Regions from separate parts of the Endobacterium panacihumi genome, predicted to be linked through region 3. Evidence: riboswitches for the same ligand, from Rfam matches in the RefSeq annotation. Region 3 holds a riboswitch; each other region holds the start of a gene.
The links. Region 3 has a riboswitch for cobalamin ahead of nrdH (glutaredoxin-like protein NrdH). Riboswitches for the same ligand answer to the same signal wherever they lie in the genome.
Positions count from the first base shown of each region.

Region 1 (4,242 bases), 450 kb from region 3:
GTATCATGCTGGGCGGGATCGTGCATTCGCTTTATGGCGCGCTGGGGGTCGGCCTTCTGGCGAGTTTCATGCCGGTCCTGTTCAAACCACTGCTGATCATCGGCGCGCTTTACATGGCGTGGATCGGCGTCACGTTGATGCGCAGCGCGATCATCGTTGATCATGTCGGTCCGGCAGACAGCCGTTCTCATTGGGAAGCATTTCGGCGCGGGGCGGTCACCTGCCTGATGAATCCAAAGGACTATCTTTTCATGCTGGCCATCTATCCGCAGTTTCTACGTCCCGATTTCGGTCCTCTGGCACCGCAGGCCGCCATCATGGCGGTGATGACGGCAGCAACCCAGTTGGCGATTTACGGCAGCCTTGCGGTCGCTGCCGGGCGTGCCCGCGCCGCGGTCGTCGGCAATGCCTCAGCAACCATCTGGATTGGCCGGGGCGCCGGCCTGCTGCTGGTTGTCGTGTCGGTGGTGACCCTTTGGGAAGGCGTGAAGGGCGGCGTATGAGCTAACTTGAGTGGTTTTGCCGTATTTATCTGGTGAACGCAGTGTCAACGGATAATCGCAGCATCTCTGGTAGCCTGACGGAAACGTGACTTCTTTCCGTCGTTTGGCCTTGTCATTCTCCCAGCGCAGATCTTTCGGCTGCGTGTGATGCGGGCCGATCAAACCGGGAGATTTTAATGTATATCAAGACTCTGGCCGCCACGGCCGTGGCACTCTGTCTTGGCTTCGGTTCGGCTTTTGCTGCCGAACCGCAGGTCGAACGTCAGGCCGGCATGAAGGCGATCGGTGGTGCCATGGGCGCACTTGCCGCTATCGCCAAGGAACAGAAGCCGTTCGACGCGGAAGCCGTGAAGACCGCACTGACGACGATCAGCACGTCGGCCAAGGCATTTCCCGACCAGTTCCCGGTCGGCAGCGAAACCGGCCATGATACCGAAGCCTCGCCAAAGATCTGGGAAAATCCGTCCGACTTCCGTGCCAAGTCGCTGAAGCTGGCCGCGGATGCCGATGCTGTTCTGGCGGCAGCACCGACCGATGTCGCCGGCGTCATGAATGCCATGCAGACGCTGGGCGCCGAATGCGGCCAGTGCCACCAGACCTACCGTCTGAAGCGTTGATTGCGATCGGCAGCCGGGTACTGACCCGGCTGCCGTGACGCCTTGCGGCAGGAGAATGACATGGCATCGACCTTCACGAAAATCGTGGCGGCAGTGGTTGTTATGGGGGCGGCAGGTCTCGGCGGTGCTTATTCGCTGACGGCACCCGATCCGCAGCCGGAGAGCCACTGGGCCAATCTCGGCAGTCCTGATCTGGCCAATGGCGAACAGCTGTTCTGGGCGGGCGGCTGTGCCGGGTGCCATGCTGCGCCGGGTGCTGAAGGCGATGCGCTGAAGATCATGTCGGGCGGTCGGGCTTTGCCGAGCGATTTCGGCACATTCCATATTCCTAACATTTCCTCCGACAGTCAGGCCGGGATCGGTGGCTGGACAATCGCACAATTCGGCAATGCGATGACGCGTGGTGTTGGCCCGAGTGGCGAGCATCTGTATCCGTCGTTTCCGTATGGGTCCTATGCGCGGCTTTCGCCAAAAGACGTCAATGACCTTTTCGCGTACCTGAAGTCCTTGCCGGCCAGTTCCAATGTGGCGCCGGGCCACGACCTGCCGTTTCCCTTCAATATCCGGCTTGCCGTCGGTGGCTGGAAGTTTCTCTATTTCGATGACGGTCCGCGGGTAGCGCTCGCAAATGCGTCCGAACAGGTCAAGCGCGGCCAGTATCTGGTCGAAGGTCCTGGTCATTGCGGCGAATGCCATACGCCGCGCAATGCGCTGGGCGGTTTCGAGTCCGGCGCCTGGCTGGCGGGTGGCCTCAATCCGGAAGGCGATGGCCGCGTGCCCGGCATTACCTCGACCTCGGAAGGGATCAGCGCCTGGAGCGAGGACGACATCGTCAACTACCTCGAAACCGGTTTCACACCCGATTTCGACAGTGTTGGCGGATCGATGGTGGAAGTGCAGAAAAACATTGCGCATCTGCCCAAGAGCGACCTTGAAGCCATCGCTGCCTACTTGAAAGCAGTGCCGGGGAAATAATCCCGTCCTCTGAAAATGCTTCCTCGGTGTGCAGCCGTGCCGGTGCAACCGCACCTTGACACCCGCAAATGCCGGGCGCACAACTTGCCTCGCAATGGTTCCTCCTGTTTTCTCAAGTGAATGCAGGGGGATGAAAAGGGAACGCGACAGGGAGATTTCCTCATTCGCGGCTGCCCCCGCAACTGTGAGCGGCGAGTCCGGACGATGACGGCCACTGGGAAACCGGGAAGGCCAGTTTCGTGACAACGACCTGCGAGCCAGGAGACCTGCCATTGCAAATGTGAGCAACGCATGTGCAACGAGGGGTTCCATCATGCAAAAACAGACCACTGATACCGCGGCCAAACCGGCCGTCTCTTCCAGAACATCCAACCTGGTGCAATCCGCCATGGCCGGTTGCCTCGGGCTTTTCGTGATCGGTTTCGTGGGTTTTTCCCATCTCGAAGTCGTTCACAATGCTGCGCATGACGTCCGTCATGCCAACGCTTTCCCCTGCCACTGAGGGGAGCCACCATATGTTCAGAGCTATTGTCTTCTCCGCCGTCCCGGTGGGGATCATAACAGGTATTGCCATCACGCTGATGCAGATGGTCGGCACCGAGCCGCTGATCCTCAAGGCCGAAACCTATGAGAATGCAGGGCCGGCCGTGCCGGAAAGCGCGGCGCCTGACGCACATACGCATGCGTCCGGCACGCCCGCCCACGATCATGCCGCAACCGCGGCGGAAGGTGACGGGCATGATGCCGCCGGTCACGATCACGGTGAGGGGTGGGCACCCGCCGACGGTTTCGAGCGCACCGCCTATACGCTCGGCGCCAATGTGCTGACCGCGATCGGCTATTCGCTTGTGCTGACGGCCTTGCTGTCCATGGCGAACGTCTCACAGGGCTGGCGCACCGGGCTGTTTTTCGGCGTGGCGGGTTTTGCCTCGGTGATGCTGGCGCCGATGGTGGGGCTGCCGCCGGAATTGCCAGGCAGCCCGGCTGCAGAACTTGCCGCCCGTCAGACATGGTGGATTGCCACGGCCATCGCGACGGCTGCCGGTATCGGCCTGCTGGTCTTGCGGCGTGAGCCATGGGCTGCGGTGCTGGCGGTCGTCCTCATCGCGGCACCGCATGTGGTGGGCGCGCCATTGCCGCCGACCGGCGTGGAGCCGTTGGCGCCGCTCGAACTGGAGCGTCGCTTCATCGTCGTGGCAACCGTCACAAGCTTTGTTTTCTGGGCACTTTTGGGTGCGCTGAGTGGCACATTCCTGAAGCGTCTCAGTCCTTCCGCGTGAAGTGATGGAAAGGAACACGGCAGTCTGGCGTGACGATCTCGATGCGCTGAGTTTTGCCGTTTTCTCCGATGACCGCGACCATGGCGCGGCCTGCTTCGTGCATCGCCGTGCCTTTCGCATTCTGATCGGTTCCGATCCTGTCGGGGCCGATTGTCTTGCATACCATGAAAGCAATGCTGCCGCGTTTCGGGCTGCAGCGTGGGCGAAGATTGAGCGGCAAGGGATTCCGAAAGGACGTAGTCTCAATCTCAATAGCCGCGATATTCGCCGGGCGCTTGGCGATCTGGTGCCAGATCGCGGAGCGGGTGGGGGTGGTCGTTGTCGAGTATTGACTGGAAAAGACTGAATCGGAAGACGAAGGTCGTCGTAGTAATTGCAACAGTCCGGCGATCCCAGCCAAGGAGAGATCGCCGGTTTCCGCAGTTCTTACGCCAGCGCCTGCGTATATCGCATGCCTGTTACCGGCCGCGGTTTGAAATCCATGTGCTCGTAAAATCGGTGGGCGGCGAAATTGCCGGTCGCGGCGCCGACCGAAAGATAATCGCAGCCGGCATTGCGGGCGAGGTCGCGGGCGCGGGTGACCAGATGGTGGCCGATGCCGTGGCCGCGATGGCCTTCGCGCACGAAGAGATGGTGCAGATCCATGCCGCGCTTGCCCTCCTGAGCGCGGTACAACGGCACCAGAATGGCGTAGCCGATCAGGCCTTCGCCGCCGTCTGCCACCAGAGCGGTGATCCACGGCACCGGGCCAAACAGATCGCGCTCGAGGATTTCCGGGGTGATGGCGGAAGCATCATTGTGATGGGTGGCGAGCGCCGTGATCATTTCGCCGAGTTGCGGCAGGTCGGCGCGGCGGGCAGCGCGGAT
Region 1 covers NZ_JBOZRA010000002.1:9,554-13,795, reverse strand. Annotated here, with positions in the region: gene ACRQ1B_RS11985 (LysE family translocator) at 1-503, shown strand, start outside; gene ACRQ1B_RS11980 (c-type cytochrome) at 680-1,120, shown strand; gene ACRQ1B_RS11975 (c-type cytochrome) at 1,223-2,095, shown strand; cobalamin riboswitch at 2,174-2,383, shown strand; gene ACRQ1B_RS11970 (CbtB domain-containing protein) at 2,409-2,597, shown strand; gene ACRQ1B_RS11965 (CbtA family protein) at 2,611-3,375, shown strand; gene ACRQ1B_RS11960 (hypothetical protein) at 3,359-3,775, opposite strand; gene ACRQ1B_RS11955 (GNAT family N-acetyltransferase) at 3,802-4,242, opposite strand, start outside.
Region 1: another riboswitch for cobalamin. It lies ahead of ACRQ1B_RS11970 (CbtB domain-containing protein); the one in region 3 lies ahead of nrdH (glutaredoxin-like protein NrdH).

Region 2 (4,242 bases), on a different contig from region 3:
GTCCTGCCTGCTTTGCCTCATGCAGAAAGAAATCCGCATGCGCCTGGAGAAAACGGCTGGTGCCGAACTGTAAAATGATGCCCGTCATGGACGCTCCGCCCTGATCTGATAACTGTTTGAAACAAGGATCGGTCGAGGCGCAGCAGGCCGACAGAAATGCAATTCGCGTCGCATGCTCCCTCTCCCGTAACATGCATTAAAACTGTTCTTTTGGGATAAAAGACAATTGCCTTGCAGGCAATTTGTTTTTTATATAAAAAGAGCATTCATAAAAAACAGCTTCTGCCAAGTGTCATTTCAAGGCGCTCTCCCGGTCATGAAAACCAATGCTCTTTTCAAGCGCAGCTATAATCAGGCCCTCGACATGCTGGCCGATGCGCAGGCCGGTGCGCCGCTGCCTTCCGAGCCGGCCATGGCTGCGACACTCGGTATCAGCCGCACGACGGTGCGCGCCGTGTTGGCGGCGTTGTCCATGCGCGGCATCGTCGCGGTTGAAGGTCGCGCCAAGCAGCAATTGCGTCTGCCGAAGCGTAGTGACTATCTCGCCGATGCCGATATGGAACCGCTGGCCGATATGGTCGAGCGCAAGTTCATGGCATGGTTGGTCGGTCCCGATTGCAGCCCCGGACAAGTCATCAACGGTTTGGATCTTGCCCGCCAGTTCGGCGTGTCCACGTCAGCCATTCGTGACTGCCTCAATAAATTCAGCCATTTCGGTCTTCTGGAGCGCCAGAGCAACGGGCGCTGGCGCACGCTGGGCCTGACTGTGGATTTTGTCGGCGAGCTTTTTGATATGCGCGAGTTGATCGAGTTTCGGGCCGTCGATCGTTTTGTCGCTCTCCCGAAAGATGATCTGCTTTGGGGCGAATTGTCGCTGATCGAGGAAGAGCATCATGCAATCCTTGCCGATTTCAATAATCGCGGCCGCGATTTTTCCGACCTTGATCATCGGTTCCACAAGCTGGTGGATAGTGCCGTGCCGAACCGGTTTCTCGGCAATATCCAGGGCGTAATGTCGGTGATTTTTCACTATCATTACCAGTGGAACAAAAGAGATGAAGTGGCCCGCAATCATCGCGCGCTGCACGAGCATCTGGCCTATATCGACGGTTTGAAAAGCGGTGATCCCGCAAGGGCGCGCGAGGCATGCCGCCTGCACCTGCACACCGCGCGATCGACCATGCTGACGTCCATCGACCTTGCCTGATGCAAAACAGGCAGCATATTTTATCTTGACACGTAATGATATTACATAACATACACTATTGCCATTGACGGCGGGCACATCTGCCAGCTAACTCAGCGGCGACGGTTTCCAGCGCCGAAAGCAATGGAATTAAAAGGGAACACGGTGCGGATCCGATTTATCAGATCTCAATGCCGTGGCTGCCCCCGCAACTGTAAGCGGATCACCGTCCATCCTCGAGATGCCCGAAGGGTATCTGGCCACTGTGTCGTGATCGGCATGGGAAGGCAGGTGGACGGCATGTTCGTGAGCCAGGAGACCTGCCGTCAGGACAGAACTATCGTTACGGGCGGGGATGCCCGGAAGAGGATCACGTTATGACGCTTCCATGCGCTTGTGCGCACTCCATGGTCTTTATCCCTTTTTCGTCGATGTCGACTGTCCGCCGGCAAGCGTTCTGATACGCGCTGTCGCCCTCCATCGATCACACATTTCCAGGAGAGACCATGTTTCATTTTTCACGCCTGTCGGTCTGCGCAGGTTTGCTGGCTTCGGCCGTCGCGATCCTTCCATTTTCGACCCCGGTACAGGCTGCCGAAACCCAGTACCCTTTGACCATCAAGAATTGCGGTCTTGAACTGACCTTCAAACAGGCACCGTCGCGCACGGTGTCGGTTGGCCAGAGCGTCACCGAAGTGCTTTATCTGCTTGGCCTGTCGGACAGGGTGGTTGGCACGGCGCTCTGGGTCAGTCCGGTGCTGAAGGGGTTTGAGGAAACGAACGCCAAGGTCGAGCGCCTGGCCGACAACGATCCGAGTTTCGAAGCGGTGATCGGCAAGAAGCCGGATCTGGTGACGACCCAGTTCCAGTGGCAGATCGGTCCGGAAGGTGTGGTGGGCACGCCTGCCCAGTTCGCCGAACTCGGCGTGCCGGTCTATACCTCGCCGGCCGATTGCGTCGGCAAGGACAATTCCGGTGGTGGTGATGGCGTACGCACCGGCGTGTTTTCTATGGAGCTGATCTATCAGGAAATCCGTGATCTGGCGAAGATCTACAACGTTCAGGATCGTGGCGAAGAAGTTGTCGCCGATCTCAAGAAGCGCGAAGAAGCCGCGCGTACAAAGATCGCTTCGGCGGATGGCAAGCTCTCGGCCGTCTTCTGGTTCTCCAGTGCCGAACTCGATATCGATCCTTATGTCGCTGGTCGCCACGGCGCGCCGGGCTACATCATGTCGGCGCTCGGTATCAAGAATGTGATCGAGAGCGATGAGGAATGGCCGACCGTCGGCTGGGAAACCATCGCCAAGGCCAACCCGACGATGATCGTTGCCGGCAAGATGGATCGCCGCCGGTTCCCGGCCGATGATGTCGCCGTCAAGCACAAGTTCCTCAAGGAAGATCCCGTCGCCAGCCTGATGCCTGCCGTGAAAGAAGGCCATGTCTTCGAAATGGATGCGCAGGCTATGAACCCGACCATCCGCACCGTCGAGGGACTGGAAAAGCTGGCTGATGCCATCGCCGCCTCGGGCCTTGCCAAATAAGCTGATAGCGGTGGAACATATAACGTCAAAAATGAGTAGAACGGGCGTCGCACTTGCGGCGCTCGTCATCCTTGCCGTTGCGCTAGTCGCCGGGGCGGCGATTGGCGAAACCTCCATTCCATTTGATGTCGTGTTGAAAACGGTCGCCAACCGCGTTTTCGGCGCCGGCTACCCGCTGGAACCACTCGACGAGGGCATCGTCTGGGCCTATCGCCTCAGTCGCGCTGTCGTTGCTGCCTGTTGCGGCGCCTCGCTGGCAATCGCCGGTGCCGTGCTGCAGTCGCTGCTGCGCAATCCGCTGGCGGATCCCTACATTCTCGGCATTTCCGCCGGTGCCTCCACCGGTGCAGTTGCCGTAGCGCTTCTGGGTTTTGGCGCGGGAATGCTGACCATGCCAATGGGTGCGCTCGCGGGCGCGCTTGCCGCTTTCCTGCTCGTCAGCCTGCTGGCCATGCGCGCCGGCAGCGGCAGCAATGCTATCATCCTTGCCGGCGTTGCAGGCTCGCAGATGTTCAATGCGCTGACCTCCTTCGTCGTGACCAAGTCGGCGACGGCCGAGCAGGCGCGCGGCATCATGTTCTGGCTGCTCGGCAATCTGTCAGGTGTGCGCTGGCCGGATGTCGGTCTGGCGCTGCCGGTCACGATCATCGGTCTTCTCATTTGTCTCTGGCATGTCCGCGCACTCGACGCCTTCGCCTTCGGCAATCAGGCGGCCGCCTCGCTCGGCATCCGCGTGCGCCGCGTTCAGGTCGTCCTGATCTGTACAGCCGCCGCGATGACGGCCGCGATGGTCTCGCTGGTCGGCTCGATCGGCTTTATCGGCCTCGTCATCCCTCATGCGGCACGGCTCATCGTCGGTGTTCGACATGGGCGTCTGCTGCCGGTAACGGCATTGGTCGGGGCCGTTTTCATGATCGTCGCCGATATCCTTTCGCGCACCATCGTTTCCGGGCAGGTGCTGCCAATCGGTGTGATCACGGCTCTGTTCGGTGCCCCGGCATTTGCCTTCATTCTCGGGCAGAAGAGGACGCGACCATGAAGCTTTCTGCCCGAAATCTCAGCTGGTCCGCCGGCAGTCTGGAAATCGTGCGTGACGTTTCCTTCGACGTCGCGCCGGGTGAGTTTCTCGGCATTATCGGCCCCAACGGTTCCGGCAAAAGCACGTTGCTCTCGATGCTGGCCGGCATTCGCAAACCGCTTTCCGGACATGTGAGGCTGGGTGATGCGGCGATAAAATCCATCGGCAGCCGCCACATTGCTCAAAAGCTTGCGTTTGTGGAGCAACAGGCGGAAACCACCGAAAGAATTACGGCGCGTCAAGCCGTCGAACTGGGCCGAACGCCGTATCTTGGGCCGCTATCCGGATGGTCCCTGGAGGATGACGCGATCGTCAACGCGGCGCTTGAAAACGTCGATATGATCGATAAGGCAGAGCGCTTTTGGCATCATCTTTCCGGGGGAGAACGCCAGCGTCTGCATATCGGGCGAGCGTTGGCACAGGAGCCGCGCGTCCTG
Region 2 covers NZ_JBOZRA010000004.1:148,722-152,963, reverse strand. Annotated here, with positions in the region: gene ACRQ1B_RS18870 (mannitol dehydrogenase family protein) at 1-88, opposite strand, end outside; gene ACRQ1B_RS18865 (GntR family transcriptional regulator) at 317-1,207, shown strand; cobalamin riboswitch at 1,293-1,528, shown strand; partial or broken gene ACRQ1B_RS18860 (ABC transporter substrate-binding protein) at 1,777-2,727, shown strand; gene ACRQ1B_RS18855 (FecCD family ABC transporter permease) at 2,759-3,766, shown strand; gene ACRQ1B_RS18850 (ABC transporter ATP-binding protein) at 3,763-4,242, shown strand, end outside.
Region 2: another riboswitch for cobalamin. It lies ahead of ACRQ1B_RS18860 (ABC transporter substrate-binding protein); the one in region 3 lies ahead of nrdH (glutaredoxin-like protein NrdH).

Region 3 (4,242 bases):
GAGTTTTCAAAGCCCTTGAAGCTTTTTCCCTTCTCCACCGCAAGCCGGTTGGAGGCGCGTACGGCGTGATAGGCGACTGTGTAGAAATAGATATTGGTGAAATCGACGCCTTCTTCCGAGCCGTAGAAAATCCGCTCGCGGGCGAGATAACCGTGCAGGTTCATCTGGCCGAGGCCGATCGCGTGGCTGTCTTCATTGCCCTTGGCGACTGAAGGCACCGAGGTGATGTTGCTCATTTCGGACACGGCAGTCAGCGCGCGGATCGAGGTTTCGATCGTCTGGCCGAAATCGGTACTGTCCATCGCGGCCGCGATATTGAGCGAGCCGAGATTGCAGGAAATGTCCTTGCCCATCTTGGAATAGGAGAGGTCGTCGTTGAACTCGCTCGCATCGCTGACCTGCAGGATTTCCGAGCAGAGATTGCTCATGGTGATGCGACCGGCAATCGGGTTCGCCCTGTTCACCGTGTCCTCGAACATGATGTAGGGATAACCGCTTTCGAACTGGATTTCGGCGATGACCTGGAAGAATTCGCGCGCCTTGATCTTCTTCTTGCGTATACGGCCGTCCTCGACCATTTCCTGATATTTTTCGCTCACCGAAATCTCGGTGAACGGCACGCCGTAAAAACGCTCCACATCATGCGGCGAGAACAGGTACATGTCCTCGTTGTTGCGGGCGAGTTCAAAGGTAATGTCGGGAATGACGACGCCGAGCGACAGCGTCTTGATGCGGATTTTTTCGTCGGCATTTTCGCGCTTGGTATCGAGAAAACGCATGATGTCCGGGTGATGGGCATGCAGGTAGACGGCTCCTGCTCCCTGCCGCGCACCCAGCTGGTTGGCATAGGAGAAACTATCCTCCAGCAGTTTCATCACCGGAATGACGCCCGACGACTGGTTTTCGATCTGCTTGATCGGTGCGCCCATTTCGCGAAGGTTGGTAAGCGACAGCGCCACACCGCCGCCGCGCTTGGAAAGCTGCAGCGCCGAATTGATCGAGCGGCCGATGCTTTCCATGTTATCTTCCACGCGCAGGAGGAAGCAGGAGACGAGTTCGCCGCGCTGTTTCTTGCCGGCATTGAGGAAGGTCGGCGTTGCCGGCTGGAAACGGCCGGAAATGATCTCGTCGACGAGATCGCGGGCAAGCTTTTCATCGCCGCGGGCCAGCGCCAGCGCCACCATGCAGACGCGGTCCTCGTAGCGCTCGAGATAGCGTTTCCCGTCAAACGTCTTCAGCGTGTAGCTGGTGTAATATTTGAAAGCGCCCAAAAAGGTCGGGAAGCGGAATTTCTTGTCATAGGCGTGGTCGAACAGGTCACGCACGAAATTGAAAGAATACTGGTCGAGAACCTCCTGCTCGTAATAACCTTCGGTCACAAGGTAATCGAGCTTTTCCCGCAGGTTATGGAAGAACACCGTGTTCTGGTTCACGTGCTGCAGAAAATACTGCTTTGCCGCCTGCCGGTCGCGGTCGAGCTGGATTTTTCCATGCTCGTCATAAAGATTCAGCATGGCGTTGAGGGCATGGTAATCCAGCCCCGTCTCGGGTGGCTTGGCCGTTGTCACTGGTTTGTCGAAGCTTGTCGCGTCCAAAATCGTTCCAATCCGTGTCTGACGTTGTCGACATCTTCCTGCGTGCCCAGAAGCTCGAACTTGTAAAGAAATGGCACCTGGCACTTGGCGGAAATGATGTCCCCGGCGATGCAATAGGCTGCGCCGAAATTGGTGTTGCCCGCGGCAATGACGCCGCGGATGTTGGATCTGTTGTCCGCATCGTTGAGGAAGCGGATCACCTGTTTGGGAACGGCGCCCTTGTTTTCGCCGCCGCCATAGGTCGGAACGATCAGGACGAACGGGTTGGGTGCGCAAAGCGCCTCATCGCTGCAGATCGGAATGCGCCGGGCGGTCAGACCCAGCTTTTCCACGAACCGATGGGTGTTTTCCGATTTCGTGGAGAAATAGACGACGCTCATCGCGATGATGGTCAGGCGAGGGCGCTGATCATGTCCGGGCGAAAACCTGCCCAATGCTGCTCGCCGGCAATGACCACAGGCACCTGGCGGTAGCCGAGGCCCTGCACGAGGTCATAAGCCTCGGCATCTGCGGACACGTCGATAATGGTGTAGTCGATGCCCTGACGGTCGAGCGCGCGGGTGGTTGCGGTGCACTGGACGCAGGCGGGCTTGCTGTAGACGGTGATGGTCATGGTCGTTCCTCGTGAAAAATGAGCATGCGGAAGCGTTCGCACCTCGGTCGATGTCCGGGCGAAGATGACGGGAAATGAAGGTGTCGCTGTCGGTGGCCGAGCGTCAGGCGCTCGTCGTGGCCACGCTGCGCCGCAAACCCGCAAACCGACATGGGTAGATGGGCCGACGCATCGACTGCTTGCAGAAACTCAAGAACATAAAACTTCACCCCGAAGCATTTTTGCGGGACATTCGGGGAGGCGCATGCGCAGGATCATCCCGCACCTATACGCGACCTTCGGACACCCCGCCCGTGGACGTTTCCGTGCAAGGCAGGTCTCCTGGCTTGCGGGTCACGGCATTCGTTCCGCCTTCCCAACGCTTTTGGCGTCAGTGGCCTGCTCGATCGAATGCTCGCCGCTTACAGTTGCGGGGGCAGCTCCGGCATTATGGCACCCGTCATGGGTATCACGCACCGAATTCCCGTCTTAGCTTCCGATGCGAATCGGAAGAACCTTGAACACTATATATGGTAGACGAGGCAAAAATTTCGTCAACGGATATGTTGTTTCGGCTCGGTCAAGTCTGGGGAAAACGAGGGGGCTTGCCGCACGAGGTCACGGTCACCGAAACTTTTTCACGTAAATTTATTTACGTACGAATTCAAAAATATTGACGCGCGTAAAATTTAGGACATATGATGAAAAATCAGCCGGCAAGAGGAGGCCCGCCGGCTGGATGTGTGCTCATAAGGCCTCAAGGACGGGAGGAATGAATATGACCCTCAAGAATTTCGCAAAGACGCTGCTGGTTTCCGCCAGCCTCACGCTCGCCGCTGCCGCTGCCCATGCCGAAGGCATCGGTGCATCGTTGCTCACGCAGCAGCATCCTTTCTATAACGAGCTTGCCAAGGCGATCACCGCTGAAGCCAAGGCCAAAAATGTGTCGGTCGAGATCTCGATCGCCAACCAGGACCTCAACAAGCAGCTCGCCGATATCGAAGACTTCATCGTCAAGGGCGTCGACGTCATCATCATGTCGCCGGTCGACAGCAAGGGCGCTCTTGCCGCCGTTGCCCGCGCTGAAGCAGCCGGCATCAAGGTCATCACCGTCGACGTTCCTGTCGAAGGCGCCAAGGTCGCCTCCTATATCGGCACCGACAACTATGCCGGCGGCGTCAAGGCCGGTGAACTGATGGCCGAACAGCTCGGCGGCAAGGGCCAGGTCGCGATCATCGATTACCCGCTCGTGCAGTCGGTGGTGAACCGCGTCAACGGCTTCAAGGAAGCCATTGCCAAGCATCCGGACATCAAGATCGTGTCGATCCAGACCGGCATCACCCGCGCCGAAGCGCTGGCCGTTGCCCAGAACATGCTGCAGGCCAACCCGGAAATCGGCGGCATTTTCGGGTTCGGTGACGACGCTGCACTCGCTGCTGCCGTTGCCGTCAAATCCTCGGGCCTGACCGGCAAGGTCAAGGTCATCGGTTTCGACGGCATGCCGGAAGCCATCAAGGCAGTCGATGCAGATCCGGATTTCGTCGGCGTCATCCAGCAGTTCCCGGACCAGATGGGCAAGCTTGCCGTCGAAACCGCGATCAAGCTGCAGGCAGGCGAGGAAGTGCCGGCCGAACAGCCGATCGTTCCCGGCGTTTACACCAAGAAGCAGTAAGTCCTCCCAAGACGCTCTGCGCATGAGGCCATCTCTGTTTTGAGGCTGCCTCCTCCGGTGGTCCGCTCCCCCAGGCGGGCCACCGGGCATCTGCGGATTGTTCGAAGCCGCCCGCCGATGCGGTGCACGATCTGCATGATCAGGAATAGGGAGCAGCTTTCGCCGCAGTGGTGGTGTGAAGCGCTCGTTGAAAGGTGACGCCATGGAAACCTCAGGCGACAACGTGATCCTTGAGATCAAGGACATGTCCAAGGAATTCGGGGCCGTGAAGGCGCTGAAGAACATGCAGCTTTCGGTGAAGCCGGGCCGTGTTCATACCATTCTCGGCGAAAATGGTGCCGGCAAATCGACGCTGATGAAGATTCTCGCGGGCGTCTACCAGC
Region 3 covers NZ_JBOZRA010000002.1:462,371-466,612, forward strand. Annotated here, with positions in the region: gene nrdE (class 1b ribonucleoside-diphosphate reductase subunit alpha) at 1-1,568, opposite strand, end outside; gene nrdI (class Ib ribonucleoside-diphosphate reductase assembly flavoprotein NrdI) at 1,565-1,975, opposite strand; gene nrdH (glutaredoxin-like protein NrdH) at 1,987-2,208, opposite strand; cobalamin riboswitch at 2,503-2,722, opposite strand; gene ACRQ1B_RS13955 (substrate-binding domain-containing protein) at 2,960-3,859, shown strand; gene ACRQ1B_RS13960 (sugar ABC transporter ATP-binding protein) at 4,062-4,242, shown strand, end outside.